3 regions of the Serratia sp. A07 genome follow, and region 3 is predicted to be linked to each of the others. Evidence: predicted binding sites of a transcription regulator. Region 3 holds the regulator's gene; each other region holds the start of a gene.

Region 1 (9,892 bases), on a different contig from region 3:
CGACGAGCGGCCGGCCGATTACGCGCTGGTGTGGCGCCCGCCGCACGAAATGCTGGCCAACCGCCGCGATCTGAAAGCGGTGTTCGCCCTCGGCGCCGGCGTTGACGCGATCCTCGATCAGGAGCGAAAGCACCCCGGCACGCTGCCCGCCGGCGTACCGCTGCTGCGGCTGGAGGATACCGGCATGGCGCAGCAGATGCAGGAATATGCGCTGAGCTATGTGCTGCGCTATTTCCGTCGTTTCGACGAGTATCAGGCGCTGCAGCAGCGGCAGGAGTGGCAGCCGCTCGATCCGCACTCGCTGGATGATTTTACCATCGGCATCCTCGGCGCCGGCGTGCTGGGGCAGAGCGTGGCGCGCAAGCTGACCGAGTTTGGCTTTAGCGTGCGCTGCTGGAGCCGCAGCGCCAAACAGATCGATGGCGTGCAAAGCTTCGCCGGGGAGGCGCAGCGCGCGGCCTTCCTCGACGGCGTCAAATTGGTGATCAACCTGCTGCCCAATACGCCGGAGACCGTCGGCATCCTCAACCGCGAGCTGTTCGCGCAGTTGAGCACAGGCGCCTATCTCATCAACATCGCGCGCGGCGCGCATCTGGTGGAGGCCGATCTGCTGGCGGCGCTGGAGCAGGGGCAGCTGGCCGCCGCCACGCTGGACGTGTTCGTCCGCGAGCCGCTGCCGCAGGATCACCCGTTCTGGCGTCATCCGCGTGTCACCATTACCCCGCATATTGCTGCCATCACGTTGCCGCAGCAGGCGATGGATCAGATCGCCGCCAACATCCGCGCGCTGGAGGCGGGGCATGCCCCGGCCGGCGTGGTAGACAGGCAGCGGGGGTACTGATCCTTCAGCCGCCGTTCGGTAACTGATAAGCTGTTATCGTCATCGCGCCTGTCCGTACCTTTGCGGGCGGGCCCTCTGGAAGGAGAAACAATGTACCCCGTTGATTTGCATATGCACACCGTCGCCAGCACCCACGCCTACAGCACGCTGCACGATTACATCGCCGAAGCCCAGCAGAAGGGCATCAAACTGTTCGCCATCACCGATCACGGCCCGGACATGGCCGATGCGCCGCATTACTGGCACTTTATGAACATGCACGTGTGGCCGCGCCTGGTGAACGGCGTGGGCATCTTGCGCGGCATCGAAGCCAACATCAAAAACCTGCAGGGCGACATCGACTGCACGGGCCCGATGTTGACCGCCACCGACGTAATCATCGCCGGTTTCCATGAGCCGGTGTTTGCGCCGCAGGATAAAGCGTCCAATACTGAAGCGATGATCGCCGCAATGGCGCAGGGGGACGTGCATATCATCAGCCACCCCGGCAACCCGCGCTACCCGATCGACATTCCCGCCGTCGCGGCGGCGGCGGCCAAATACGAGGTGGCGCTGGAGCTGAATAACTCGTCGTTCACCCACTCCCGCAAGGGCAGCGAGGCCAACTGCCGGGCGATCGCCGCCGCGGTGCGCGATGCCGGCGGCTGGCTGGCGCTGGGCTCGGATTCGCACGTCGCCTTTTCGCTGGGTAACTTTGAGCACTGTGAGCGCATTATCGAAGAGGTGGGCTTCCCGCAGGAGCGCATTCTCAACGTCAGCCCGCGCCGGTTGCTGGACTTTCTCGAGCGGCGCGGCAAGCCGGCGATTGCGGAATTGGCCGATTTGTGACATCGTCCCGGCAAATTTTTCCGTATTGTATAAGGCATTATCATGAATGAGTTTTCCATTGTCTGCCGCGTGCTGGGTACGCTGTTCTACCGTCAGCCGCAGGATCCGCTGCTGGTGCCGCTGTTCGCGCTGATCAAAGAGGGCAAGCTGCAGCAACATTGGCCGCTGGAGCAGGATGACCTGCTGAAGCGCCTGCAGCAGGGCTGCGACGTCAACCAGCTGGCGACCGACTTCAACGCGATGTTCGTCGGCAGCGAATGCAGCGTGTCGCCGTTCCGCTCCGACTACGTTGAAGGTGCCAGCGAGGCGGAAGTGCGCACCTTCCTCCAGCAGCGCGGCATGCCGCTGGCGGAGGCGCCGGCCGACCATTTCGGCCAGCTGCTGCTGGCGGCGTCCTGGCTGGAAGATCAGTCGCAGGAAGATGAAGCGCAGGCGCAGATCGCGCTGTTCGACGAGTTTCTGCTGCCGTGGTGCGGCCGCTTCCTCGGCAAAGTGGAAGCGCACGCCACCACCGCTTTCTACCGCACGCTGGCGCTGATGACCCGCGACGCCATCCAGGCGATGCGCGACGAGCTGGCGGAGTACGAGCAAGACGACGAAGCGGGCGACGAAGAAGCGTAACGCCGCAGCTTATCCCGGCGGGCCGCCCGGCCCGCCGATCCGCTAAACACAGGTTTGCATCCCCCAGACGTAAATTGACAAAAGATCCCCTAATCTGGCGGTTTACCGTCGGTTCGGCCGCGCCTGCGCGCCGCGCTTTTTCACGCAAGGGGTAGATGATGAAAAGTAACTGGATGCAGCAGATTCAAACGTTGATCGGGCAGAAGGCCGGCGCGATGGGCGGAGCAGAAGGCATCGGCAAGCTGCTGGCGCCTACGGCGCTGGGCGGCCTGGTCGGCGTGCTGTTGGCCAACAAATCCTCGCGCAAGCTGGTGGGCAAGTTCGGCAAGAATGCGCTGATTGTCGGCGGCAGCGCGGCGGTGGGCGCGGTGTTGTGGAACAAGTACAAGCAGCGGGTGAAGGAGACCCATCAGGGCGAACCGCAGTTCGGTTTGCAAACCACGCCGGTGGATCTGCGCGCCAAACGCTTGGTGCAGGCGCTGGTGTTCGCCGCCAAGAGCGACGGCCATATCGATGCCGACGAGCAGCGCGCCATCGATCACAGCCTGGCGCAGCTGCAGGTGGGGGAGGAGGCGCAGAGCTGGGTGCAGGAAGCGCTCGATCAGCCGCTCAACCCGGAATTGATCGCCCGCAGCGTGCAAAACGAAGACGAGGCGCTGGAGGTTTACTATCTGAGCTGCCTGGTGATCGACGTCGACCACTTTATGGAGCGCGGCTACCTCGATGCGCTGGCGCAGGCGCTGAAGATCCCGGCGGACGTCAAGCTGGGCATCGAGAGCGACGTCAACGAGAAAAAACGCGAGCTGGCATAGCGCCGCTTGGCAAGCCGGGGGGAATCGTGTCACTCTTGCCGCAATCTATGTAAGCGGATGATTTAGCAATGATGACCCCACCGAAAGCGGAAAAACGCCCTTATCCCATCACCATCCACGGCGACACGCGCGTGGATGACTATTACTGGCTGCGCGACGACGAGCGCGCAGACCGCCAGGTGCTGGACTACCTGCAGGCGGAGAACGCCTACACCGATGCGATGCTGAAACCGCAGCAGGCGCTGCGCGAAACCCTGTACGAAGAGATGGTGGCGCGCATTCCGCAGCAGGAACATTCGGTGCCTTACGTGCGCCACGGCTATCGCTATCAGACGCGCTATGAGCCGGGCAACGAATACGCGATTTCCGTGCGCCAGCCGCAGGCCGAGAGCGAGCACTGGGAGGTGCTTATCGACGGCAATCAGCGCGCCGAGAACCACGAGTTTTACACCTTGGGCGGGCTGGACGTCAGCCCCGACAATCAGCGGCTGGGGGTGGCGGAGGATTTCCTGTCGCGCCGCCAGTATGACATTCGCTTCAAGAACCTGGCCGACGGCAGCTGGGCGGACGAAGTGCTGGAGAACACCTCCGGCAGCTTCGAGTGGGCCAACGACTCCTCGACGGTGTACTACGTGCGCAAGCACGCCAAGACGCTGTTGCCGTATCAGGTCTATCGCCACGTGGTGGGCAGCGATCCGCAGCAGGACGAGCTGATTTACGAAGAGCGGGACGATACTTTCTACGTCGGGCTGGAGAAGACCACCTCTGAGCGCTTTATCCTGATCCACCTGAGCAGCACCACCACCTCGGAGATCCTGCTGCTGGACGCCGATCGTGCGGACGCCAAGCCGCAGCTGTTCGTGCCGCGCCGCAAGGATCATGAGTACGCCATCGATCACTATCACCAGCATTTCTACATCCGCTCCAACAAGGACGGCAAGAACTTCGGCCTGTACCAAAGCGAACAGGCGGACGAAGCGCAGTGGCAGACGCTGATCGCCCCGCGCGCCGACGTGATGCTGGAGGGCTTCAGCCTGTTCCGCGACTGGCTGGTGGTGGAGGAGCGCAGCGCCGGCCTGACGTTGCTGCGCCAGATCCACTGGCAGACTGGCGAAGAGAAGCGCATCGCCTTCGACGATCCGACTTACACCACCTGGCTGGCGTATAACCCGGATCCGGAGACCGCGCTGCTGCGCTACGGCTATTCGTCGATGACCACCCCGACCACGCTGTACGAGCTGAACATGGACAGCGGCGAGCGGACGATGCTCAAACAGCAGGAAGTGAAGAACTTCACGCCGGAAAATTACCGCAGCGAGCGGGTGTGGGTAAAGGCGCGCGACGGTGTCGAGGTGCCGGTCTCGCTGGTGTATCGCCAGGACAGCTTCCAGCGCGGCGCCAACCCGCTGATGGTGTACGGCTACGGCTCCTACGGCAGCAGCATGGATCCGGCGTTCAGCGCCAGCCGCCTGAGCCTGCTCGATCGCGGTTTCGTGTTCGTGCTGGCGCACATTCGCGGCGGCGGCGAGCTGGGGCAGCTGTGGTATGAAGACGGCAAGCTGTTCAATAAGCAGAACACCTTCAACGATTTTATCGACGTGACTGAAACGCTGGTCGCCCAGGGATACGGCGACGGCAAGCGGGTGTTCGCCATGGGCGGCAGCGCCGGCGGCCTGCTGATGGGGGCGGTAATCAACCAGGCACCGCAGCTGTTCCACGGCGTGGTGGCACAGGTGCCGTTCGTCGACGTGGTGACCACCATGCTGGACGAGTCGATCCCGCTGACCACCGGCGAATACGACGAGTGGGGCAACCCGAACGAGCAGGCCTATTATGACTACATCAAGCAGTACAGCCCGTACGATCAGGTGAAGGCGCAGGCATACCCGCATCTGCTGGTGACCACCGGCCTGCACGATTCGCAGGTGCAGTATTGGGAGCCGGCCAAGTGGGTGGCCAAGCTGCGCGAGCTGAAAACCGACGATCGGCAGCTGCTTCTGTATACCGACATGGATGCCGGCCACGGCGGCAAGTCCGGGCGCTTCAAGGCCTATGAGGATATTGCGCTGGAGTACGCCTTTATTCTGGCGCTGGCGGAGTAACGGTATTCGGCGGGCGGCCTGCGCCGCCCGCCGTGTTAGCCAACCAGATAGTATTTCAGCGTGTGCTTCATGTCCGGGCTCAGATCGTCGATGGATTTCAGCATCCAGCGCAGATAGCCGGGATCTTCCTGGGCGATGCGATCGATCTCCTGCCCGCGATACTTGCCGAATTTGAACTTCTTCAGCAGCACCGGTTGTTCGGTGATCTGCACCATTTGCTCCGGCGTCCAGCCCGAATCCTTGATGATGCGTTGCAGCAGCGCGGCGGTGACGTAGCAGTCATACAGCGCGCGGTGCGGGTACAGCGTGGCGTCCGCCGGTAGCTGCACATCCAGGTTCAGCGCATAGCGCAGATACTGGTTGCCGTACTTGATGTCCGGATACAGCGTGCGCGCCAGCTTGAGGGTACAGATCCAGGCGCCGTTCATCTCCGGCAGCACGCCGCGATCGAAAGCGGCGTTGTGCGCCACGTAGTAGGGGCTGCCCTGATAGCGGCCGATCGCCACCGCGATGCGCGGTTTGCCTTCCACCATTTGCTCGGTGATGTGATGAATCGCCATCGCGTCGAGGCTGATGGGGCGATCCGGGCTGACCAGATCGCTCATCGGGTTGGTTAACTGACCGTCGAGCAGATCGAGGGAGGCCACTTCCACCACGCCGCCGTCCAGCCCGCAGGTCTCGGTATCTATTACGCGTAACGTCATGTTTTCCTCCGCGTTGCCGTCAGCCCTCAGCTTAACCGGCACAGGCGGCCGTGCCAACCGCCCCCTCGCTACAGGCAATAAAAAACCCGCCTTGGCGGGTTTAATGACGGATGGAAGGACGCTTACTCACCAGACGGATGCGCTTTTTTGGCGCGTTTCTCCGCACGTTTCTCAGCTGGGGTTTTCAACGGCTTCTTCTTCGCATTCTTTTTGCTATCCATTCCCTTACTCATGATGGCCTCTCGTTACCTATGATTGGGTGGCTTGCTCAGCCATTAACCGCCTAAAGCCAAGAGGATGCAAGCGGCAAAGTGCAGGTTTAGGTTAACCGGCTGTTTGTGCATGAAATTTTGTTTTTGGATGACCGGGTGCTAAAAATAAATATTATGTTATAATGTTACACCTTTGGTGTTGGGAGAGCGCAATGACAGTCATGACGTTACCGGATGCGCAGCAACTGCTGGCCATGCCGGATTCTGATTATATGAACTCGGTTCAACGGGCGTTTTTCCGCCAACGGTTGCAGGACGAGCGGCAAAAGCTGCTGCTGCACATCGATGAGCTGAAAAAAGAGATCGACGGCGGCGAAGCGACGGGCGATGAAGCCGACAAGGCGGCGCGCGAAGAGGATCTGCGCCTGCTGTTCCGCCAGTTGGATCGCGAAAGCCGCCTGCTGCCGAAAATCGATGCGGCGCTGGCGCGATTGCAGAACGGCGAGTACGGCTACTGCCGGGAAACCGGCGAACCTATCGGGCTGGCGCGTCTGCTGCTGCGCCCGACGGCGGAGCTGAGCATCGAGGCGAAAACCGCACAGGAGATGCGTGAGCCGCATATGCGCAAAGGCGGCTAATTGAGTCCCGCCGGGGGGCGAATGTGCCCCTCAACCGATCGGACCAGTGGGCATTTTGCAGGCAGGTCGTTGTGATTTTGAGCAAACGCGCGCCGAGTTCTCGGCGCGCGTTCGAGTTTTCGGGTTTTACCGTTGACCTGCCGGGCGGCTTCCGCTTTGATGAAAGCATGACTCACAGAGAGACGGAAAGCGCCATGGAACAATTACGAGGTTTGTACCCGCCGTTAGCAGCATACGACAGCGGTTGGCTGGACACTGGGGATGGCCACCGGATCTACTGGGAGCTGAGCGGCAACCCGAACGGTAAACCGGCGGTCTTCATTCACGGCGGGCCGGGCGGCGGCATCTCCCCGCATCATCGTCAGCTGTTCGATCCGGAACGCTACAAGGTGCTGCTGTTCGATCAGCGCGGCTGTGGCCGCTCCCGTCCGCACGCCAGCCTGGACAACAACACCACCTGGCATTTGGTGGCCGATATCGAGCGGCTGCGCGACATGGCCGGCGTAGACCAATGGCTGGTATTCGGCGGTTCCTGGGGATCGACGCTGGCGCTCGCCTATGCGCAGACCCACCCGGAACGCGTCAGTGAAATGGTGCTGCGCGGCATCTTCACCCTGCGCAAGCAGGAACTGCATTGGTATTACCAGGACGGCGCGTCACGCTTCTTCCCGGACAAATGGGCGCGCGTGCTGTCCATTCTGTCGGATGAAGAGCGTAAAGACGTGATCGCCGCCTACCGGCAGCGGCTGACTTCGGCCGATCCGCAGGTGCAGCTCGAAGCGGCCAAGCTGTGGAGCGTGTGGGAAGGGGAAACGGTGACGCTGTTGCCGAGCCGCGAATCCGCTTCGTTCGGCGAGGATGATTTCGCCCTGGCGTTCGCCCGCATTGAAAACCACTATTTCACCCACCTGGGCTTCCTGGAGAGCGATGACCAGCTGCTGCGCAACGTGCCGCTAATCCGCCATATTCCGGCGGTGATCGTCCACGGCCGCTATGACATGGCCTGCCAGGTGCAGAACGCCTGGGATCTGGCTAAGGCCTGGCCGGAAGCGGAGTTGCATATCGTGGAAGGGGCGGGGCATTCGTTTGATGAGCCGGGCATCTTGCACCAGCTGATGATCGCCACCGACCGGTTCGCCGGCAAGTGACGTAAAAAACCCGCCGTTACGGCGGGTTTTTTGTTATTTGACCTTCGGCTCGTACGGCAGGCGCGAAAACCTGTGGGATTCCGCGCGGTAGTGCGCCACGCGCTCGCGAAAATAGTCGCGCAGCGCTTCCGGCTGCTCACGCTCCACCACTTCCGGGATCACCGGCATGTTGTAGCGCTCTTTGTACGCCACGCCTGAGGCGGCGAGATCCACGTTCACCCGGTCCATCTCTTCTTTAGACAGTTCGGCCAGATTGTAACCCACGCTATGCTCCTTACTTACTTTGCCGCTTTGAACCTGCGCAGAAGGTAATCCACCCGGGGGCGCTTGGCAAGCCCGTTGCGCCGCTGCCGTGGGCGATATTTATCCGGGAGTAATGTAATCTATTTATTCTTTTAAATAAGAATGATTCGCTTTTTGATTAAAATAAAAGATGAAAATAATTATCATGTTAATTCTCAATGTGGCGTTGATATTTTAATTTATTGATATATATGGTTTTTATAATTAATGTGATTTGAGTGTAAATAAGGTGTTTTTATTTTTACGGCAGCAGGGCATAATGCGCGGAAATTAAATTCATGACCTGCAAAATAAAAGGAATCATTATGCTGACGCAAGAAATGACTCAAAAGCTGAATGAGCAACTGAATCTGGAGTTCTACTCCGCCAACCTGTACCTGCAGATGAGCGCATGGTGCAGCGATAAAGGCTTTGAAGGCGCCGCCGCATTTCTTAAAGAGCACTCTCAGGAAGAGATGCAGCATATGCAACGTCTGTTCGACTACCTGAGCGACACCGGCTCTCTGCCGCTGCTGGGCAGCATCGCCGCACCGCCGGTAGCGTTCGAATCGCTGGCGGACGTGTTCCAGCAGACCTACGAACACGAACAGTTGATCACCCGTCAGATCAACGAACTGGCGCACGCCGCCATGACCGCACACGATTACTCCACCTTCAATTTCCTGCAGTGGTACGTGGCGGAGCAGCACGAAGAAGAGAAACTGTTCAAATCCGTGCTGGATAAGCTGGCGCTGGTGGGCACCAGCGGCAAAGGCCTGTTCTTCATCGACAAAGATCTGAAGAAAATGGGCGCGATGGGCCAGGGCGGCAACGGCCAGGCTTAATCCGCATCAGAACATCGAAAAACCGCGCGCGGGCGAGCCTGACGCGCGGTTTTTTTTACCCTGCGTTTATCGCGGTTATGCGGCGATACGTGCTGCCGGATCGCAAAATGCCAGAGATGCGCTCGACTTGCCGCAGCCTGGTCGTTATGATTTACCGCGATACGCTACAGGGATGGTAGAGTCAAAACAGCGGGTTAGCCGATACAACCCGTTTTTCTGTTTACCCGTGGCGCAATCACTTGCGGTGGGTTGGGGCCGCTGATACATCGCCTTGGCTGTGGCCTTAACCCTTATGACCCTCTTTATACTGTTAAGGGATACCACTGTGATCGGTAAAATTCGTTCCTCCTGTCGCCTGCTTTCCACCGTTTTCGTCCTGTTCGTCGGCCTGTCTTCGCAGCAAGCGCTGGCGCACGCCCACCTGAAAGTGGAAACGCCGAAGGCCGACGCCAGCGTCAGCCCGGCGCCGAAAGCGCTGACCCTCAGCTTCTCCGAAGGCATCGAGCCGAACTTCAGCGGCGTGAAAATCACCGGCCCGGACAACGCCGTGGTGAAAACCGGCAAGCTGCAGCTCGATCCGAACAACAACACCCAGGTCAATGTGCCGATCGAAGGCGAACTGAGCGCGGGCAAATACAACGTCAGCTGGCATGTGGTGTCGGTCGACGGGCATAAAACCAAAGGCCAGTACAGCTTCACCGTAAACTGATCGTGAGTCTGGCGACCCTGTTCGTTCTGTGTCGCTTGGTGCACTTTGCGGCGGTGATGCTGATGTTCGGCATCAGCCTGTTCACCGCCTTATTGTCACCGCAGCGCCTCTCCCCGATCCTCTCCCGCGATGTGCGCCCGCTGCTGCTTG
Region 2 (9,892 bases), on a different contig from region 3:
TTATGCGCAGGCCATGCGCGTTTATCCTGAAGCGACGCAGTGCCTCTTTGCCGGTAAGGCAGAGGCGTCGGCTCGGGGAGGGGAGAATGCTTATGAGGTTGCCTGGCGCCTGATGGCTTGTCTGTCCGATCTGGCTGTCGATGGACAAAATCAAACGCTTGGTGTTGTTACGCACGGCCATGCTCTGCAGGCACTGATTTGGTGGCTTAAAGGGGCCGACCCGCAGGAGGACCTCCGCAGATACGGTCATCGCAATTGCGGCTACGCAATGCTTGATGCGACCGCCTCTGGTTTTAATTTGTTGAATTGGGGAGTCGCGACCCACCTGTTGCCACAAAGATAGGGCGAGGAACAGATGTTCCTCGCTTGAGGGCATCAGAAGGTGGTCCAGTTCTCTTCCGCTGCGGCGTTGGCGGCCGCGGGTTTTACCGCCGGCGCTTTCGGCGCGGCGGCTTTCACGGCGGCGGGTTCGGTCTGCTCCGCCAAACGGAACACCGAGACGCTCTGCAGCAGCATGTCGGCCTGTTCTTCCAGCGAATCGGCGGCGGCGGCGGACTCTTCCACCAGCGCGGCGTTCTGCTGGGTGGTGTGGTCCATCTCGACGATCGCCTGGCCAATCTGGGCGATGCCGCGCGTCTGCTCATCGGAGGCGGCGGCGATCTCGGCCATGATGTCGCGCACGTGGGTGACCGAGCGGACGATCTGTTCCATGGTGTTGCCGGTGCTTTCCACCAGTTCGGTGCCGGTTTTCACCCGGCTGACCGATTCGGCGATCAGCCCTTCGATCTCCTTGGCCGCCTGGGCGCTGCGGCTCGCCAGGCTGCGCACTTCGCTGGCAACCACCGAGAAGCCCCGACCCTGTTCGCCGGCGCGCGCCGCTTCTACCGCGGCGTTGAGCGCCAGGATGTTGGTCTGGAAGGCAATGCCGTTGATCAGGGTGGTAATTTCGGCGATACGCTGCGAACTGCTGGAGATATCGCGCATGGTGCTGACCACGTTTTCCACCAGCTTGCCGCCCTGCTGCGCGGTCTGCGAGGCATCGGTGGCCAGCTGATTGGCGTGATGGGCGTTGTCGGCGTTCTGTTTCACCGTGGCGGTCAGCTGTTCCATGCTGGCGGCGGTTTCCTCGACCGCCGCCGCCTGCTGCTCGGTGCGGGAAGAGAGATCGGTGTTGCCGGCGGCGATTTCCGCAGAGGCGGTAGAAACCTGGCTGACCCCCATCTGGATCTTCTCAATCATGGTGCGCAGGTTTTGGCTCATGGCCGCCACCGCGTTCAGCAACTGCCCCAGCTCGTCGCGGCGGGTGCTGGTCTGCGCCTGGCGCAGGTCACCGCCGGCGATGCGTTCCGCCATCGCCAGCGTACTGTGCAGCGGACGGGTGATCTGCAGCGTGATGCGCCAGGCGATAAGCACCCCGGCGATGATGGCGATCAGGGTGGTGATGCCCATTTGCAGCTGCGCCAGATTGATGTTGTTGCGCGTCTGCACCAGCTCGTCCTGCATAAAGGCGTTGACCAGCATGCCGATCGCTTGCGCGCGTTCGCCGAGCTGCCGGCTGATCTGCTGCTCGTGCTCATAGGCCGGCAGGTAAGCCGCGATGCGGTTTTTGTAATCGTCCAGGGCGGCTAGCAGCGGCTGCAGCTGCGGGCGCTGCGCGTCGCTCACCCTGCGGCTCAGGGCGTTGGCCGCGTCGCGCGCGTCGTCGATGGCCGCCATCAGCGGGGCTTCGGTTTCCTTGTTCAGGCTCAGCAGCAGGCCGCGCGCGCCGTAGCGCACCTGGGTCAGCTTCTGGTTCAGCTGGATGAAGGCCAGCTGCAGATCGCCGTTGGTCAGCTGGCGTTCCACCTGGCTCAGGCTGGCCTGCACTTCCGACATGTTCCAGCTCTGGCGCACCGCGTCTTTCGCCGTGACCGCCTGCTCAAAGACTTTTTGCTGCTGTTGATATTCCCCGATCAGCGTCACCAGACGCAGCAGATCCTTGCGGCTTTGGGCGTCCCAGTCCAGCGCCTGCCCCTGGTCTATCAGTTTGACGGCGTTCTCAATATTGGCGCGGTTGTTCTGAATGTACTCCGGCCGGTAGGTCTGGCCGTACATGGCGCGATTGTATTTGGCCTGGTTGATCTCCTCGTTCAGCCGGTTGCTGAAGTCGATGCGATCGGCGCGGGATTCGATGATGTGCAGATATTGCGCCCCGGTGCCGGCGATGACGACCGCCAACAGCAGCAACAGCGCGAAGCCGAGACCGAGCTTTTTACCTACGGTGAGATGAGTGAACTTTCCTGCCAATGCTTGCAATGCCGCCATAGCGTTTTTCCTTCTCCGGGCGAACGTCAATTGAACAAACCATCGGCAAGAAGTGGTCAAACTTTAGCGGATTTCAGGCAAAAAAATACCCGCCGGTGGCGGGCATCTTCATCAACGGGGGCGAATTACTTCTTCGCGGCGAAGCGTGCGGTGGCTTCATCCCAGTTGACCACGTTCCAGAACGCCTTGATGTAGTCAGGGCGTTTGTTCTGATATTTCAGGTAGTAAGCGTGTTCCCACACGTCCAGACCGATGATTGGGAAACCGGAAGCGCCGGCGACGGCTTCGCCCATCAGTGGGCTGTCCTGGTTAGCGGTAGACACCACGGCCAGTTTGCCGTCTTTCAGCACCAGCCAGGCCCAACCGGAACCGAAGCGGGTGGCTGCGGCTTTCTCGAACTCTTCCTGGAATTTCTCAACGCTGCCGAAATCGCGCTCGATGGCCGCTTTCAGATCGCCGCCCAGCGTGGTGCCGGTTTTCAGGTTTTTCCAGAAGAAGCTGTGGTTGGCGTGGCCGCCGGCGTTATTGCGCATGAAGGTGCGTTTGTCGGCAGGCACTTTATCCAGATCCTGGATCAGCTCTTCAACGCTGTATTTGGCCAGCTCTGGGTAGGCTTCCAGCACGGTGTTGGCGTTGTTGACGTAGGTCTGGTGGTGTTTGGTGTGATGGATTTCCATCGTCTGCTTGTCGAAATGCGGTTCCAGTGCGTCGTAAGCGTACGGCAGGGATGGCAGTGAATAACTCATAATCATCATCTCCAGTGGTGTATGGGCGGCGCAAAGGGCGAGCACCGCGTAAGCAGTCGGATCATTATAGTTAATTAAATGATATTGAAAATGATTATCAATGCCCTGTGAACTGTGTGGTTAATGAACAAATCGCTGCGCTAACATACTGATAGAAGAGGGCGGCGGATGGCCGCCTCAAGCCGTCGATCCGGCGCGTGGGTTACTCTCTATACTGTAGGGAGCACCCACGCCGAAATGTATCGAAATGTGCCAATGCGTTCACTGAATGAGCACGAGTGTGTAACAACCACAAGCACGCTGTGGTAATATGGCCGGCGTTCGTAGCAAGCATAACAACAGTGACATTCGCGTTTGCCGCGCTAGCGGGGCAGGCGCATTTGAACAATGTGACAATCGAGAGTGAAAGGAGACCCCCATGCAGGTCAGCAGAAGGCAGTTCTTTAAGATCTGCGCTGGCGGTATGGCAGGAACGACGGTGGCCGCGCTGGGCTTTGCCCCCGAAGTGGCGTTGGCGGAAACCCGGCAGTACAAACTGCTGCGCGCCCGCGAGACCCGTAATACCTGTACGTATTGTTCCGTCGGCTGTGGGCTGTTGATGTACAGCCTTGGTGATGGCGCCAAGAACGCCAAAGAAAGCATTTTCCATATCGAAGGGGATCCGGATCATCCGGTAAACCGCGGCGCGCTTTGCCCGAAAGGCGCCGGCCTGGTTGACTTCATCCACAGCGAAAGCCGCCTCAAGTACCCGGAATATCGGGCGCCAGGGTCGGACAAATGGCAACGCATCAGCTGGGACGACGCCTTTACCCGCATCGCCAAGCTGGTGAAAGAAGACCGCGACGCCAACTTCATCAAAACCAACGACCAGGGCGTTACCGTCAACCGTTGGCTGACCACCGGCATGCTGTGCGCCTCGGCCGCCAGCAACGAAACCGGTTTTCTGTCGCAAAAATTTAGTCGCGCTCTCGGCATGCTTGCCGTAGACAACCAGGCGCGTGTCTGACACGGACCAACGGTAGCAAGTCTTGCTCCAACATTTGGTCGCGGTGCGATGACCAACCACTGGGTTGATATCAAGAACGCGAATTTGATTATCGTCATGGGCGGTAATGCGGCGGAAGCGCATCCGGTGGGGTTCCGCTGGGCGATGGAAGCCAAAATACACAACAATGCCAAGCTGATCGTGATCGATCCGCGCTTTACCCGAACCGCATCGGTGGCGGACTTTTACACGCCGATCCGCTCCGGGACCGACATCGCTTTCCTGTCGGGCGTGTTGCTGTATCTGATGACCAACAACAAGTTCAACCGCGAATACGTCGAGGCCTACACCAACGCCAGCCTGCTGGTGCGGGAAGACTTTGCCTTCGAAGACGGCTTGTTCAGCGGCTACGACGCGGAAAATCGCAAGTACGACAAAACCACCTGGAACTACCAGTTCGACGAGAACGGCTTCGCCAAGCGCGACGTCACGCTGCAGGATCCGCGCTGCGTGTGGAACATGCTGAAACAGCACGTGAGCCGCTACACGCCTGACGTGGTGACCAACATCTGCGGCACGCCGAAGGACGATTTCCTCAAGGTGTGCGAATACATCGCCGAAACCTGCGTCGCGGATAAAACCGCTTCGTTCCTGTATGCCCTGGGCTGGACTCAGCACTCGGTCGGCGCGCAGAACATCCGTATCATGGCGATGATCCAGCTGCTGCTCGGCAACATGGGCATGGCGGGCGGCGGCGTCAACGCGCTGCGCGGCCACTCCAACATCCAGGGGCTGACCGATCTCGGCCTGCTGTCGCAGAGCCTGCCGGGCTACATGACGCTGCCGTCGGAGAAACAGACCGATCTCGAGACCTACCTGAAGGCCAACACGCCGAAGGCGCTGCTGCCGGGCCAGGTGAACTACTGGGGCAACTACCCGAAATTCTTCGTCAGCATGATGAAGACCTTCTACGGCGACAAGGCGCAGAAGGACAACAGCTGGGGCTTTGACTGGTTGCCGAAGTGGGACAAAGGCTACGACGTGCTGCAGTACTTCGAAATGATGGCGCAGGGCAAGGTCAACGGCTACTTCTGCCAGGGCTTTAACCCGGTGGCGTCGTTCCCAAATAAAAACAAGGTAGTGGCTTCGCTGTCCAAGCTGAAGTTCCTGGTGACCATCGATCCGTTGAACACCGAGACCTCCAACTTCTGGCAGAACCACGGCGAGTTCAACGAGGTGGATCCTTCGCAGATCCAGACCGAAGTGTTCCGCCTGCCGTCTACCTGCTTCGCCGAAGAAAACGGCTCGATCGTCAACTCCGGCCGCTGGCTGCAGTGGCACTGGAAAGGCGCAGATGCCCCGGGCGAAGCGCTGAACGACGGCGAGATCCTGGCGGGCATCTTCAGCCGCCTGCGCGAGATGTATGCGCGCGACGGCGGTGCGGTGCCGGAACAGGTGCTGAACATGCGCTGGGACTACCTGACGCCGGACAACCCGTCGCCGGAAGAGGTGGCGCAGGAAAACAACGGCAAGGCGCTGGCGGATCTGCTGGATGCCGACGGCAAAGTGCTGGTGAAAAAAGGCGAGCTGCTTAGCTCGTTCGCGCAGCTGCGCGACGACGGCACCACCGCCAGCGGTTGCTGGATCTTCGCCGGCAGCTGGACGCCGGCCGGCAACCAGATGGCGCGGCGCGACAACGCCGATCCGTCCGGCCTCGGCAATACGCTGGGCTGGGCCTGGGCATGGCCGCTCAACCGCCGCATCCTGTACAACCGCGCCTCGGCGGACCCGCAGGGTAAACCGTGGGATCCGAAACGCCAGCTGCTGGAGTGGGACGGCGCCAAGTGGGTCGGGGCCGATATCCCGGACTACAGCACCGCCGCGCCGGGCAGCGACGTCGGGCCGTTCATCATGCAGCCGGAGGGCATGGGCCGCCTGTTCGCCACCGACAAGATGGCGGAAGGGCCGTTCCCTGAACACTACGAGCCGTTCGAAACGCCGCTCGGCACCAACCCGCTGCACCCGAACGTGGTGTCCAACCCGGCGGCGCGCGTGTTCAAGGACGATCTGGCGGCGATGGGCAAATCCGACAAGTTCCCTTACGTCGGTACCACCTATCGTCTGACCGAGCACTTCCACTACTGGACCAAGCACGCGCGGCTGAACGCCATCGCGCAGCCGGAGCAGTTCGTGGAGATCGGTGAGAAGCTGGCAGAGAAGAAAGGCATCAAGCAGGGCGACACCGTGAAGGTCAGCTCCAACCGCGGCTACATCAAGGCCAAGGCGGTGGTGACCAAGCGTATTCGCACGCTGCAGGTGCACGGCCAGGAAGTCGACACCATCGGCATCCCGATCCACTGGGGTTACGAAGGGGTGGCGAAGAAAGGCTTTATCGCCAACACGCTGACGCCGTTCGTCGGCGACGCCAATACGCAAACGCCGGAGTTCAAGGCGTTCCTGGTCAACGTGGAAAAGGTGTAACGGAGACGAATTATGGCCATGCAATCTCAAGACATCATTCGTAAATCCGCCACCAATGGTTTCACGCCGGCGCCGCGCGCCCGTGACCACCAGGAAGAAGTGGCCAAACTGATCGATGTCACCACCTGTATCGGCTGCAAGGCCTGTCAGGTGGCCTGTTCCGAATGGAACGACATCCGCGACGAGGTGGGGCACAACGTCGGGGTGTACGATAACCCCGCCGATCTGACCGCCAAGTCGTGGACGGTGATGCGCTTCTCCGAGGTGGAGGAAAACGGCAAGCTGGAATGGCTGATCCGCAAGGATGGCTGCATGCACTGCGCCGATCCGGGCTGCCTGAAGGCCTGCCCGTCGGAAGGCGCGATCATTCAGTACGCCAACGGCATCGTCGACTTCCAGTCCGAGCACTGCATCGGCTGCGGCTACTGCATCGCCGGCTGCCCGTTCGACGTACCGCGCATGAACAAGGACGACAACCGGGTGTACAAGTGCACCCTGTGCGTCGACCGCGTGGACGTCGGCCAGGAACCGGCCTGCGTGAAAACCTGCCCGACCGGCGCCATTCACTTCGGCACCAAGGAAGCGATGAAGCAGGTAGCGGCAGATCGCGTCAGCGAGCTGAACACCCGCGGCTACCAGAACGCCGGTCTGTACGATCCGGCGGGGGTGGGCGGCACGCACGTGATGTACGTGCTGCACCACGCCGACAAACCGCAGCTGTACCACGGTTTGCCGGACAACCCGAGCATCAGCCCGGCGGTGACCTTCTGGAAGGGCGTGTGGAAACCCCTGGCGGCCATCGGCTTTGCCGCCACCTTCGCGGCCAGCGTGTTCCACTATGTCGGCGTCGGGCCTAACCGCGTCGACGATGAGGACGAGCACGACGAGTCGCACGACGAGGAGACGCGCAAATGAGAAAGGAAAAGCCCATTCAGCGTTACAGCGCACCGGAGCGCATCAATCACTGGATCGTGGCGTTCTGCTTCGTGTTCGCCGCCATCAGCGGGCTGGGGTTCTTCTTCCCCTCCTTCAACTGGCTGATGAACATCTTCGGGACGCCGCAGCTGGCGCGCATTCTGCACCCGTTTGTCGGGGTGATCATGTTTGCCGCGTTCCTGCTGATGTTCCTGCGCTACTGGAAGCATAACCTGATCAACCGGGAAGATATCGTCTGGGCCAAGAACATCCACAAAATCGCCATGAACGAGGAAGTGGGTGACACCGGGCGTTATAATTTCGGCCAGAAGTGCGTGTTCTGGGCGGCGATTATCAGCCTGGTGCTGCTGCTGGCCAGCGGCGTGGTGATCTGGCGGCCGTATTTTGCGCCGTCGTTCTCCATCCCGCTGATCCGCATCGCGCTGCTGGTGCATTCGCTGGCCGCGGTCGGCCTGATTATCGTGATTATGGTGCACATTTACGCCGCATTGTGGGTAAAAGGCACCATTACCGCGATGGTGGAAGGCTGGGTGCCGGCGGCCTGGGCCAAGAAACATCATCCGCGCTGGTACCGTGAGGTCCGCGAGAAACGACAGGAAGATAAACCCTGATGAGTATCCGCATCGTTCCTAAAGAGCAGTTAGGGGCACAGCGTGAGAAGTCCACAACGGCGGAGAACATCCCGCCGTTACTTTTCGCCAACCTGAAAAGCCTGTACAGCCGCCGCGCCGATCGTCTGCGTCAGCTGGCGGTCGATAACCCGCTGGGCGACTACCTGAACTTCGCCGCTGAGCTGGCGCAGGCGCAGCAGCATGCGCTGCACGATAACCCGCTGGAGCTCGATCTGAGCGAAGCGCTGGCGCAGGGCGCCGCCAGCGGCAAACCGCCGCTCGATCTGAGCGTGTTCCCGCGCAGCGAGCACTGGCGCAAGCTGCTGACGTCGCTGATCGCCGAGCTGCGCCCGCAGGCGCCGGAGCATATACTGGCGGTGCTGGACAACCTGGAGAAAGCCTCGGCGCACGAGTTGGAGCTGATGGCCGACGCCTTGCTCAACCGCGAGTTCGGCAAGGTGGGCAGCGAGAAGGCGCCGTTCCTCTGGGCCGCGCTGTCGCTCTATTGGGCGCAGATGGCCAGCCTGATCCCCGGCAAGGCGCGCGCCGAATACGGCGAGCAGCGCCAGTTCTGCCCGGTGTGCGGCAGCATCCCGGTCTCCAGCATGGTGCACATTGGCACCGTCAACGGCCTGCGCTACCTGCACTGCAACCTGTGCGAAAGCGAATGGCACGTGGTGCGGGTGAAGTGCAGCAACTGCGAGCAGACCCGCGATCTCAACTACTGGTCGCTGGACAGCGAGCAGGCGGCGGTGAAGGCGGAGAGCTGCGGCGACTGCGGTACTTACCTGAAGATCCTCTATCAGGAAAAAGACCCGCAGGTCGAAGCGGTGGCCGACGATCTGGCTTCGTTGGTGCTGGACGCCCGCATGGAAGAAGAAGGCTTCGGCCGCAGCAGCATCAATCCGTTCCTGTTCCCGGCGGAGTAACCGCCCGGCCCCGTTCGCGCGGGGCCGGACCAGCAATTTCAGAACGGGCTTCTGGCATTCGCCCGGGCGAGTTGCTACGTTTAGGCCATAACGCGCCAAGCGAAAGGAACCACGATGTTAAACACCCTGGCAAAACTGACCGCGGTCGCCGTGCTGGCGATGGGACTGGCGGCCTGCGACAACAAAGACGACACCAAACCGGCGGTGCCGCCACCGGACACCAAGCCGACCGTGACGCAGCCCGCGCCACCGCCGCCGCCTGCGCCGGTAGAAACCCCGCCCGCGCCGCCGGGGCTGAGCGTGTCGCTGCAGAAGGGCAAAATCACCTTCGAGCTGCCGCCGGGATTTAGCGATCAGACGCTGAACAGCGGCATCATCAACGACAGCACCTCCACCATTCAGCGCTTCCTTGACGGCAAGTCGCGCCAGAGCGCGGTTTCGTCCGAGGTGATCCCGCCGGACGACATGAAGCTCAACACCAGCGACAAAATGCTGAAAGAGCTGGCGCAGAGCGCCATCACGGTGCTGGCCGAGCGCTATCAGAATATCCAGACCACCAAAGAAGAGAACTTCACCGTCGGCAAACAGAAGTTTCGCCGGGTGGATACCGAGCAGACCGTCAACGGGCAGAAGGTGGTGTCCACGCTGGTGCTGACGGTGTTCAACAAGCGGGTGGTGACGCTGCAAATGCTGTCGCCGGCCAAAACGCCGGAAGTGCACCAGGCGCTGGTGCAGCGGATTATCGATACCCTGGCGGTGAAGTAAGGGCGCCGCGCCGCGGCCAGGACGAAGCGGAGGAGAACGGATGAAGCTTATCGGCAGTTACACCAGTCCCTTTGTGCGCAAGATTTCCGTGATGCTGCTGGAGAAGGGGATCGCGTTCGAATTCCTCAACGATCC
Region 3 (9,892 bases):
CGAACTGCCGCCGGAACAGATCCTGGTCAACTGCGACGGCAGCCTGCTGGAGCGGGTGTTCACCAACCTGTTGGAAAACGCCAATAAATACGCCGGCGCCGAGGCCACCATCGGCATTCGCGCCCGCACGCTGCCCGAGTGGCTGGAAGTCGAGGTCTGGGATAACGGCCCCGGCATCCCCACCGATCAGCTGCAGCTGATTTTCGACAAGTTTTCACGCGGCAATAAAGAGTCGGCGATCCCCGGCGTCGGCTTGGGATTAGCGATTTGCCGTGCCATTATTGAAGTGCATGATGGCCGCATCTGGGCGGAAAACGGCGCCAACGGCGGCGCCAGCTTCCGCTTCGTGCTGCCGCTGGAAAAACCGCCCGAGATCGACGGCGACGCCTTCGATCTGTAATCAACGCAGGGGAAACGTGAGCATAACGCCAACCAACATTCTGATTGTTGAAGATGAAAAAGAGATCCGCCGCTTCGTGCGCACCGCACTGGAGAGCGAAGGCCTGCGGGTATTTGAAAGTGAAACGCTGCAGCGCGGGTTGATTGAAGCCGGCACGCGCAAACCGGATCTGATCATTCTTGATTTGGGCTTGCCGGACGGCGACGGGCTGAGTTACATCCGCGATCTGCGGCAGTGGAGCGCCATTCCGGTGATCGTGCTGTCGGCGCGCAACGCCGAAGAGGACAAAATCGCCGCGCTGGACGCCGGCGCCGACGACTACCTCAGCAAACCGTTCGGCATCGGCGAGCTGCTGGCGCGGGTACGGGTCGCGCTGCGTCGCCACTCCGCCAGCCAACAGGAAAGCCCGCTGATAAGCTTTTCGGAAATCACCGTCGATCTGGTGAATCGCCGGGTACTGCGCAACGACGAAGATCTGCATCTGACGCCGATCGAGTTTCGCCTGTTGTCGGAGCTGCTGGCCAACGCCGGCAAAGTGATCACCCAACGCCAGCTGTTGAGCCACGTCTGGGGGCCGAACTACGTGGAGCACAGCCACTATCTGCGCATCTACATGGGCCACCTGCGGCAGAAGCTCGAAGCCGATCCGGCCCGGCCCAAACACCTGCTGACCGAAACCGGCGTCGGCTATCGCTTCATGCCTTAACCCCGGCGGGCGCGGTTTGCCGCGCCTTTACGCCGCCGGCCCCTTCTTCAATCCGACCATAAATTCTTTAAACGCATCGCGCAGCGGAGCAAACACCGGGTGTTTGCGGTTTTCGATCATCACTTCGGAGAACAACTTCAAGCCTACGGCGAAGGCCGCGCTCTGCTCGGGGCCGAAGTTCAGATCGTCACGCGCCCGGATGCGCTCGACGATATCGAGAATATCGTCGTGGTTGGTCACTTCAAAACTCAGCGGCGCTTTCTCTACGGGATTGCCCTGGCGATCGCTCAGGGCTTCAACGGTAATAGTAAAACGGTGGCCGGGCATCAGATCTTCTCCTGCTGCGTGGGTTGAATATGCATTTCGCTTTCGATCGCCGCCACGGCGGTCAGCAACGCGGCGTTGATGCGCTCCACCTGCTGCGGCGTGAGATCGGCGCGCATCACGTTGCCGCGCAGCAGGCTGCGCAGGCGGTTCATGGCGTCGTAGATGCCTTCCGCCAGATTGCCGTGCCGATGATGCTCGCGGCCGGCGCCCGCCAGACGCGCCAGAATGACGTCAACCACCTGTTGATGCTTTTGCAGCTCGCCCTCGCCCGCGGCAGTGATGCGGTAGCTTTTGCGGCCGTTGCCGGTGGTGAGCGGCTCAAGGAAATCCTGCTCTTCCAGCAGCGTCAGCGTGGGGTAAATCACCCCCGGGCTCGGCACGTACAGGCCGGATGACGCCTCCTCAATCGCCTTGATCAGCTCATAGCCGTGGCTGGGCTTGCGCGCCACCAGCGCCAGCAGTACCAGACGCAGATCGCCGTGCTCGAACAGACGGTGACGCCCGCCCCGGCCGCCGCGCCCACCCCGGCCGTGCTCTTCGCCTTCGCCGCCGAAGTGATGGCGTCCACCGCGATGACGGCGGCCCTCTTCGCATTCATGATGGTGGTGATGCCGGTGTAAACCTAATCGATGAAACATAGGGTGATACCTCGCTTTAACAGTGAACATCAATACGAGGTTGTTTAGATATATCTAAACAGCGTCGATAACGCTAATCTAGATCGATATATCTAAATGCGCAAGCGTGCGCCGATAAAAAGATATATCTAAATTGCAGGCATATAAAAAGCGCTGTAAAAACAGCGCTTTTTATCAATCAAGAAAAGCGATTACTTGGCGGAGGCCAGCACTTCGCTGACGATCTCGACCGCTTCGTGCTCGATTTTCTCGCGGTGTTCCGCCCCGAGGAAGCTCTCGCAGTAGATCTTGTATGCGTCTTCGGTACCGGAAGGACGGGCCGCGAACCAGCCGTTGTCGGTCATCACTTTCAGGCCGCCAATCGACGCGCCGTTGCCCGGTGCCGCAGTCAGACGGGCGGTGATCGGGTCGCCCGCCAGGGTATTGGCCTTGACCATCTCCGGCGACAGCTTGGACAGCGCCGCTTTTTGCGCCGCAGTCGCTGGCGCCTGGATGCGGTTGTAGCTTGGCGCACCGAAGCGTTTGGCCAGATCGTCATAGTGATGCTGCGGGTTTTCACCGGTTACCGCGGTGATTTCAGCCGCCAGCAGGCACATGATGATACCGTCTTTGTCCGTCGACCACGGTTTGCCGTTGAAGCGCAGGAACGAGGCCCCGGCGCTCTCTTCGCCGCCGAAGCCCAGGCTACCGTCGAACAGGCCGTCCACGAACCACTTGAAGCCGACCGGCACTTCCACCAGCTTGCGGCCCAGGTCGGCCACCACGCGGTCGATCATCGCGCTGGACACCAGCGTTTTACCGACTGCGACATCAGCGCCCCACTGTGGGCGATGCTGGAACAGGTAGTTGATGGCTACCGCCAGATAGTGGTTCGGGTTCATCAGGCCCTTCGGCGTGACGATGCCGTGGCGGTCGTAATCCGGATCGTTGGCGAACGCCAGATCGAATTTGTCACGCAGCGCCAGCAGGCCGGCCATAGCCGACTCGGACGAACAGTCCATGCGGATAATGCCGTCGTGGTCCAGGTGCATAAAGCGGAAGGTCTGATCGATGGAATCGTTCACCAGCGTCAGATCCAGCTTGTAGTGCTCCGCCACGCGCTGCCAATAGGCGATACCGGAACCGCCAAGCGGATCCACGCCCAGTTTCAGGCCGGCGCGTTGGATGGCCGGCATGTCGACCACCTCAACCAGGCCTTCGACATAAGGCTGCACCAGGTCTTTGGCGTGCAGGTGGCCGCTGTTCCAGGCCTTGTCCAGCGACTGGCGCTGAACGCCTTTCAACTGTTGCGCCAGCAGTTCGTTGGCGCGCTTTTCGATCACCGACGTCAGGTTGGTGTCGGCCGGGCCGCCGTTCGGCGGGTTGTACTTGATGCCGCCGTCTTCCGGTGGGTTATGGGACGGCGTAATGACGATGCCGTCGGCCTGCGCGCCGCCGCGGCGGTTGTGGCACAGAATGGCGTGCGATACCGCCGGCGTTGGCGTGAAGCCGTTGTTTTCCTGCACGATCACATCGACGCCGTTGGCGGTCAGCACTTCCAGCACGGAAATGAAGGCCGGCTCGGACAGCGCATGGGTGTCTTTGCCCACGTAGCACGGGCCGGTGGTGCCCTGCTGATGACGAACTTCGGCGATCGCCTGAGCGATGGCGAGGATGTGCGCTTCGTTGAAGCTGTGGCGCTGCGCGCTGCCGCGGTGGCCGGAGGTGCCAAACTTCACCGCATGTGCGGGATTGCCGGCTTCCGGTTGCAGCACATAGTACTGCGACGTCAGCTGGGCTACGTTGATCAGATCGCTTTGGCGGGCGGGCTGCCCGGCACGTGGATTATTCGCCATCGACATATCTCCCTCATCCCTGTCGGTGACCGGGCAAATACGTCGCGCACGGCCATCATGACGGGCTGTTCGCTAAATTAGACGGTACCGCAAACTTTCTCGATCAGTTCCGCCGGGAACTGCATGGCCTGCATGATGTGTTCGATCATGCTGCGTTTGCGGCCGGTATTGGTATTGGTGATCACCCAGTAAGGGGTGCCCGGTACATGCTTCGGCTTGGTATGCGTGCCGTTGGCCAGCAGGGTCTGCTGATCGCCGGCGAAATAGGTACGGGTACGGCCGGTCAACGCCTCGGTGGCGGCGGCGAAACCGGCGGCATCGAGGGTATACAGCGTGGACAGCACCAGCATGAAACGGTTGACCGCTTTGTTCTGCTCGGCATATTCATCCGACAACAGCAGCTCGCGCATGGCGCGCACGCGATCGCGCGGACGCTGCGCCGGCGCCGTTTTTTCCAGCTCGACGGACTGCGGCGCACTGGCGGCAGGCAACGCGCGCACCGGTTGCCCGGCGGTGAATTTCAACATGCGGCGTAAAATATCGGACGCGCTTTCACCGATGTGTTGCGTGTGGCTGGCAATATAACGGTAAAGCTCTTCGTCGACTTCAATAGTTTTCATCTTTATCCAATACTGTTTTTTCTACTTAGAACCTGAAGCCAGATCCTGCATTCAAGCCATGGGATTATAAGGTTAAAAGCGCTGGGGCGAACACAACAATGTGCCTCCGGACGGAAAATGCAGACTAATACCTATAGCCGGCACTGCCAAGCCCGCGCCGCGAAAATTCCGCATGATTCATCGTGCGATTCAATCATGATACCCTAATCTGAATCTCTCTCAGTATGAACTTCGCCATGAAATTACATTATCAACTGCTGGCCGCCGAGTCAGACGCGCTGCCGGTGCTGCTGATCCACGGGCTGTTCGGCAATCTGGACAACCTGGGCGTGCTGGCGCGCGATCTGCATAAACAGCACACGGTGATCAAGGTCGATCTGCGCAACCACGGCCTCTCCCCGCGCGCCGACGACATGAACTACCCCGCCATGGCGCAGGATCTGCTGGCGCTGCTCGACGAACTGCAGCTGGAGAAAGCGATCGTCATCGGCCATTCGATGGGCGGCAAAGCGGCGATGGCGCTGACCGCCATCGCGCCCGAGCGCGTCGCCAGGCTGATCGTCATCGACGTCGCGCCGGTGAATTACCAGACCCGCCGCCACGACGAGATCTTCGCCGCGCTGAAGGCCGTCAGCGCCGCCGGCATCACCCAGCGCCAGGCGGCTGCCCAGCTGATGCGCGACTACCTGCAGGAAGAAGGCGTGATCCAGTTCCTGCTGAAGTCCTTCCACAACGGCGAATGGCGCTTCAACCTGCCGGTGCTGATCGAACGCTACGAAGACATCACCGGCTGGCAGGAAGTCCCGGCCTGGCCGCACCCGACCCTGTTCATTCGCGGCGGCCTGTCGCCGTACGTGCAGGACAGCTACCGTGCAGCCATCGCCCGCCAGTTCCCGCAGGCCCGCGCGCACGTCGTCGCCGGCACCGGCCATTGGGTGCACGCCGAAAAACCGGAAGCGGTGCTGCGCGCCATTCACCGTTTCCTCGACGAAGCCTGAAAAACGCACTCACCTGGCGAAAAAACGCGCTAAAGATAACGGCTTAGCGCGTTTAGCCCGCAGTTAGGCATTGTCGTCGCTCCATCTGCTGGGGTAATATGGCGCGCTATAATTTTGCCACCGCGCCAGCGCGTTCGCGAACGCCGGTTCGGGGGTGAATTTGGGTTAGGGTTTATTGGCCCGAAGTGTGTTAACCGATGCCTCCGGAAGCGTGCGAGCGCTTTTTGATGCAAACTCCCTTGCAGTACCGCTACCTATGGCAAAAGAACAAACGGATCGCACGACGCTGGATCTGTTCGCAGATGAACGCCGTCCGGGGCGCCCGAAAACCAACCCGCTTTCCCGCGATGAACAGCTTAGAATCAATAAGCGCAATCAGTTACGGCGCGATAAAGTACGTGGATTGCGGCGCGTAGAGCTGAAAATCAACGCGGATGCGGTGGACGCCCTGAACAAACTGGCGGAACAGCGCAACATCAGCCGCAGCGAACTCATCGAGCAGATGCTGTTGGCACAACTGGCGGAAGAACAGCCGGAACATTGATCTCTTCGGCCGCACGCGCGGCGCGGCGTTAAGGACAACGCCGGATCGACCACGCTTTTCTTCATTCTCCGGCATCGCATAAATGCGATAAAACCCCGGCGCCACTTTCTGGCATGATACGCATTTACCGGTAAGAGACTGCGCCTGTCGGCGCCCGCCCCGGAGGCGAAAGGCTCTTGCCATGGCATCATTTTAATCGGCGTCAGCGGCGGCAGTGCCGGCGTCGAGTAATGCAATTACTTGAATTTAAAGGTTATACGCGATATGGCTACTGTAGGCATTTTCTTTGGCAGCGACACTGGCAATACCGAAAACATTGCCAAAATGATCCAGAAAATTCTCCAGAAACAGTTTGGCGACGACGTCTCTGAAGTGCATGACATCGCTAAAAGCAGCAAAGAAGACCTGGAAGGGTTCGATATCCTGCTGCTGGGTATCCCGACCTGGTACTACGGTGAAGCGCAGTGTGACTGGGATGATTTCTTCCCAACGCTGGAAGAAGTCGACTTCAACGGCAAACTGGTGGCGCTGTTCGGCTGCGGCGACCAGGAAGACTACGCGGAATACTTCTGTGACGCGATGGGTACCATCCGCGACATCATCGAACCGCGTGGCGCGGCCATCGTGGGCCACTGGCCGACCAAAGGCTACCACTTCGAGGCCTCCAAAGGCCTGGCGGACGACGATCACTTCATCGGTCTGGCGATCGACGAAGACCGCCAGCCTGAACTGACCAACGAGCGCGTGGACGCCTGGGTCAAACAAATCGTCGAAGAGCTGAGCCTGGCCGATATCGTCGGCTAAGCCCCGGCACTGGCGAAAGGTTGAACAAAGGCCCTGTAAAGTGCATAGTGTGCCCACAGGGCCGTCATCGGCAGCAGGGATTGCTGCGATAGAAGCTACAGATTTGTAACTTCCCACCCCGTCACGGTAGACTGAGATATCGGTTTATCCCATCCATCAAGGCGTTGCATGCAAAACATGCAATAGTGCAATTATATCTTTGTTAACAACCGGCGGTTTCCATTTAGTACAACCGGTTCTATAATGAGACGCATTAACTCTTTGTGCCGACCGATGCCACAGGCGAGTACGCCTCAACTTGATTAGCATAGTAACAGGACTGAATTCGCATGACCGACAACAACATCGCATTGAAGAAGGCCGGCTTAAAAGTCACGCTTCCGCGACTCAAAATCCTGGAAGTACTGCAAAATCCGGAATGCCATCACGTCAGTGCGGAAGATTTGTACAAAAAACTGATTGATATGGGCGAAGAGATCGGGCTGGCAACGGTTTATCGCGTACTGAACCAGTTTGACGATGCGGGCATTGTGACACGTCACAATTTCGAAGGCGGCAAGTCCGTGTTCGAGCTGACCCAACAGCATCACCACGATCACCTGATTTGCCTGGACTGCGGCAAAGTGATCGAATTCAGCGACGAATCCATCGAAGTGCGGCAGCGTGACATCGCCAAGCAGCACGGCATCAAGCTCACCAACCACAGCCTGTACCTGTACGGCCACTGTGAAACCGGTGACTGTCGCGAAGACGAAACGCTGCACGACAAGAAATAAGCCTGACCGGCTATGAAAAACCGCCTCACACCGAGGCGGTTTTTTTATGCCTGCCGTGCAAAGGGCAAAAAAATCCCCGGACAAGCCGGGGGAAAATCATGTCATGAAATATCACAATTGCAGCGGCACTGCTACTCCACGTACTACTCTCACTACAACGTCCGCCCTACGCCGACACGCGCGGGCGAACGCATTCCCCCTTCGTTATACGGCCGCCGCCAGGGCAGCAGGCCGTTGCACCGGGCTTAGACCTTCTCGGCGCGGCTGTAGCGCTTGCCGTCCGGGCTAACCGAACGCACCTGCACCTCACCGGACACCGCAGGCTTGGCCTTGGCGTCATAGCGCTGCCACTGCTTGCCGCCGTCGGTGGAGTACTCGATGCCCAATCCCGGCAGCGCGATATTCGCCTCCAGCTTGCCGCCCGCTACGCGTGCGCCCGGCACCGGCAGACGGTAAGCGACGCCACCTTTGTCCAGCTTGGCCAGTTCACGCTGCCCCAGGATATTGGCGAAGCGCAGCCAGTCTTTCTCCAGCGTCTTGGTATCGACAAAGTGGGTTTCCCCGCCTTTGTATTCGCGGCCGGCGCGGTAGTCCTGCTCCCAACCGGCGCGGTGCCAGGCGCGTTCAGCCACCGACAGCGCGCGTGGGAAAATCATGTATTCCATCTGCGGATCGGTGCGCTGGGTTTCGCTCCACAGCTGAGCGGACAGCCCGTAGGCGCCCGGCCACGGCTTATCGCTCTTGGCGTTGAAGTGGTTGCCGTCGCGGTCGACTGAAGTTTCCGCGTTCTGCGGCATGTTATCCGGCGCGAAGCTGAACACCTTGCGCTCGTCGCTGAAGCGGGTGCCCCAGTAGTAACCGCGCTCGTCCGGGTTCACCTCGTAAGGGAAGTCCATGTAGACGTAGTCCGGGTTGGAAACCACCACTTCATACCCTTTGTTGGCCCAGTCGTTGACGCTATCGAAACCGCCCCAGTACAGGGTATCCCAGAAGTTGACGCCCACGCGCGAGGTGGCGAACGCCTTCGCGTTCTCGGCGTCTTTCAGGCCATCCTGCCAGGCCTGCATTCTGTCGATGCCGTGCGCCTTCACCAGCTTGCTGACCTCTTGGCCGAAGTAGCTCGGCAGGTGCTCCATGTCGGCCACCTTGCCTTCTTTGATCATCGTCTGGCACACCTGCGACTTGGCCCACGGTTTGTCTTCGTTGCTCTGATCGATGATGCCTTTGCCCGGCTCCGGTTTCGCCTTGTCGGTGTAGCCGGCGCCCAGGCGAATGTTTTTCGCTTCGTCGCCGCCGAAGTGCCAGGTCTTGATCGGCTGGCCGGCCTCTTTATGCATCTGGGCGATCTCGCCGATCACCTTGTCGACAAAACGCTGGGAAGAATCCAGGCACGGGTTCAGGTAGCTCTGGCGGTTAAAGAACTGCACGGAGGTGGTGTTGGAGGTATCGGTCGGATCCACCAGGCGGAATTCGTTGGCCTCCTGCTCTTTCCCGGCGGCATGCAGCTTTTTATAGCGCGCTTCCATCGAGACCACCGCGGCGCGGGCGTGTGCCGGCATGTCGATCTCCGGGATCACCTCAATCTGGCGCGCCTGGGCGTATTTGATGATGTCGATATAGTCCTGACGGCTGAAGAAGCCGCCGTAGACGTCCGGCCCCTGGCCGTACTGCGGCAGCAGGCAGGTGGTTTCGCTCAGATCGTGGCAGCGCTGGCCGCCGACCTCCGTCAGCTCAGGCAAACCGGGGATCTCGATGCGCCAGCCTTCGTCATCGCTCAGGTGGAAGTGGAATTTGTTGAGCTTGTAGGCCGCCATTTGATCCAACAGGCGCAGCACCGCGTCCTTCTTATGGAAGTTGCGCGCTACGTCGAGGAAAATGCCGCGATACTGGAAGCGCGGCGCATCGCTGGCGTCCAGCGTGGCGATCTTGCCGCTGCCGTCGCTCGGCACTAACGACAAGATCGACTGCAGCCCGTAGAACACCCCGGCCTGATCGAAGCCGATCACCCGCGCCTCTTTCTTGCCGATTTTCAGCTCATAGGCGCCCGGCACCGCCATCGCGCCTTTAAACTTGCCCGGCTGGATGTCGGTCTTGATCGGATAGCCGTTGGCCTGAACCGGCACACCCAGCAGCGCGAAGCGCTGATTGACGACGTCCGCCGCCGGCTTGACCAGCGTGCTCAGATCCGGCGATACCCCTTTGCGCAAATCGACGTCCTGCGCGTGAACCTTCACCTGCATCGGC

What was found. The regulator Fur, encoded in region 3, represses iron uptake genes when iron is present. The targets are predictions, from matches to a motif close to ATAATAATGAGAACNACTATCAA.
Region 1: a site for Fur is predicted at 8,340-8,362, ahead of ftnA (non-heme ferritin). Genes of this name have one in related genera too.
Region 2: a site for Fur is predicted at 3,129-3,151, ahead of sodA (superoxide dismutase [Mn]). Genes of this name have one in related genera too.

The regions. Positions count from the first base shown of each region.
Region 1 is NZ_JBZXDO010000030.1:22,450-32,341, forward strand. It holds gene ghrA (glyoxylate/hydroxypyruvate reductase GhrA) at 1-841, shown strand, start outside; gene AC4PR2_RS22145 (phosphatase) at 932-1,669, shown strand; gene AC4PR2_RS22150 (TorD/DmsD family molecular chaperone) at 1,712-2,290, shown strand; gene AC4PR2_RS22155 (tellurite resistance TerB family protein) at 2,449-3,102, shown strand; gene AC4PR2_RS22160 (S9 family peptidase) at 3,171-5,204, shown strand; gene exoX (exodeoxyribonuclease X) at 5,240-5,908, opposite strand; gene dksA (RNA polymerase-binding protein DksA) at 6,333-6,758, shown strand; gene pip (prolyl aminopeptidase) at 6,953-7,906, shown strand; gene AC4PR2_RS22180 (DNA polymerase III subunit theta) at 7,940-8,170, opposite strand; gene ftnA (non-heme ferritin) at 8,515-9,033, shown strand; gene yobA (CopC domain-containing protein YobA) at 9,326-9,742, shown strand; gene copD (copper homeostasis membrane protein CopD) at 9,745-9,892, shown strand, end outside.
Region 2 is NZ_JBZXDO010000025.1:35,121-45,012, forward strand. It holds gene AC4PR2_RS20545 (histidine phosphatase family protein) at 1-343, shown strand, start outside; gene AC4PR2_RS20550 (methyl-accepting chemotaxis protein) at 376-2,304, opposite strand; gene sodA (superoxide dismutase [Mn]) at 2,430-3,050, opposite strand; gene fdnG (formate dehydrogenase-N subunit alpha) at 3,469-6,516, shown strand; gene fdxH (formate dehydrogenase subunit beta) at 6,529-7,431, shown strand; gene fdoI (formate dehydrogenase cytochrome b556 subunit) at 7,428-8,063, shown strand; gene fdhE (formate dehydrogenase accessory protein FdhE) at 8,063-8,992, shown strand; gene AC4PR2_RS20580 (DcrB/PsbP domain-containing protein) at 9,107-9,757, shown strand; gene AC4PR2_RS20585 (glutathione S-transferase) at 9,798-9,892, shown strand, end outside.
Region 3 is NZ_JBZXDO010000003.1:332,045-341,936, reverse strand. It holds gene kdpD (two-component system sensor histidine kinase KdpD) at 1-400, shown strand, start outside; gene kdpE (two-component system response regulator KdpE) at 417-1,106, shown strand; gene AC4PR2_RS05355 (DUF3861 domain-containing protein) at 1,134-1,433, opposite strand; gene AC4PR2_RS05350 (PadR family transcriptional regulator) at 1,433-2,071, opposite strand; gene pgm (phosphoglucomutase (alpha-D-glucose-1,6-bisphosphate-dependent)) at 2,263-3,906, opposite strand; gene seqA (replication initiation negative regulator SeqA) at 3,984-4,526, opposite strand; gene ybfF (esterase) at 4,751-5,524, shown strand; gene ybfE (LexA regulated protein) at 5,781-6,068, shown strand; gene fldA (flavodoxin FldA) at 6,333-6,872, shown strand; gene fur (ferric iron uptake transcriptional regulator) at 7,202-7,648, shown strand; gene AC4PR2_RS05315 (beta-N-acetylhexosaminidase) at 7,894-9,892, opposite strand, start outside.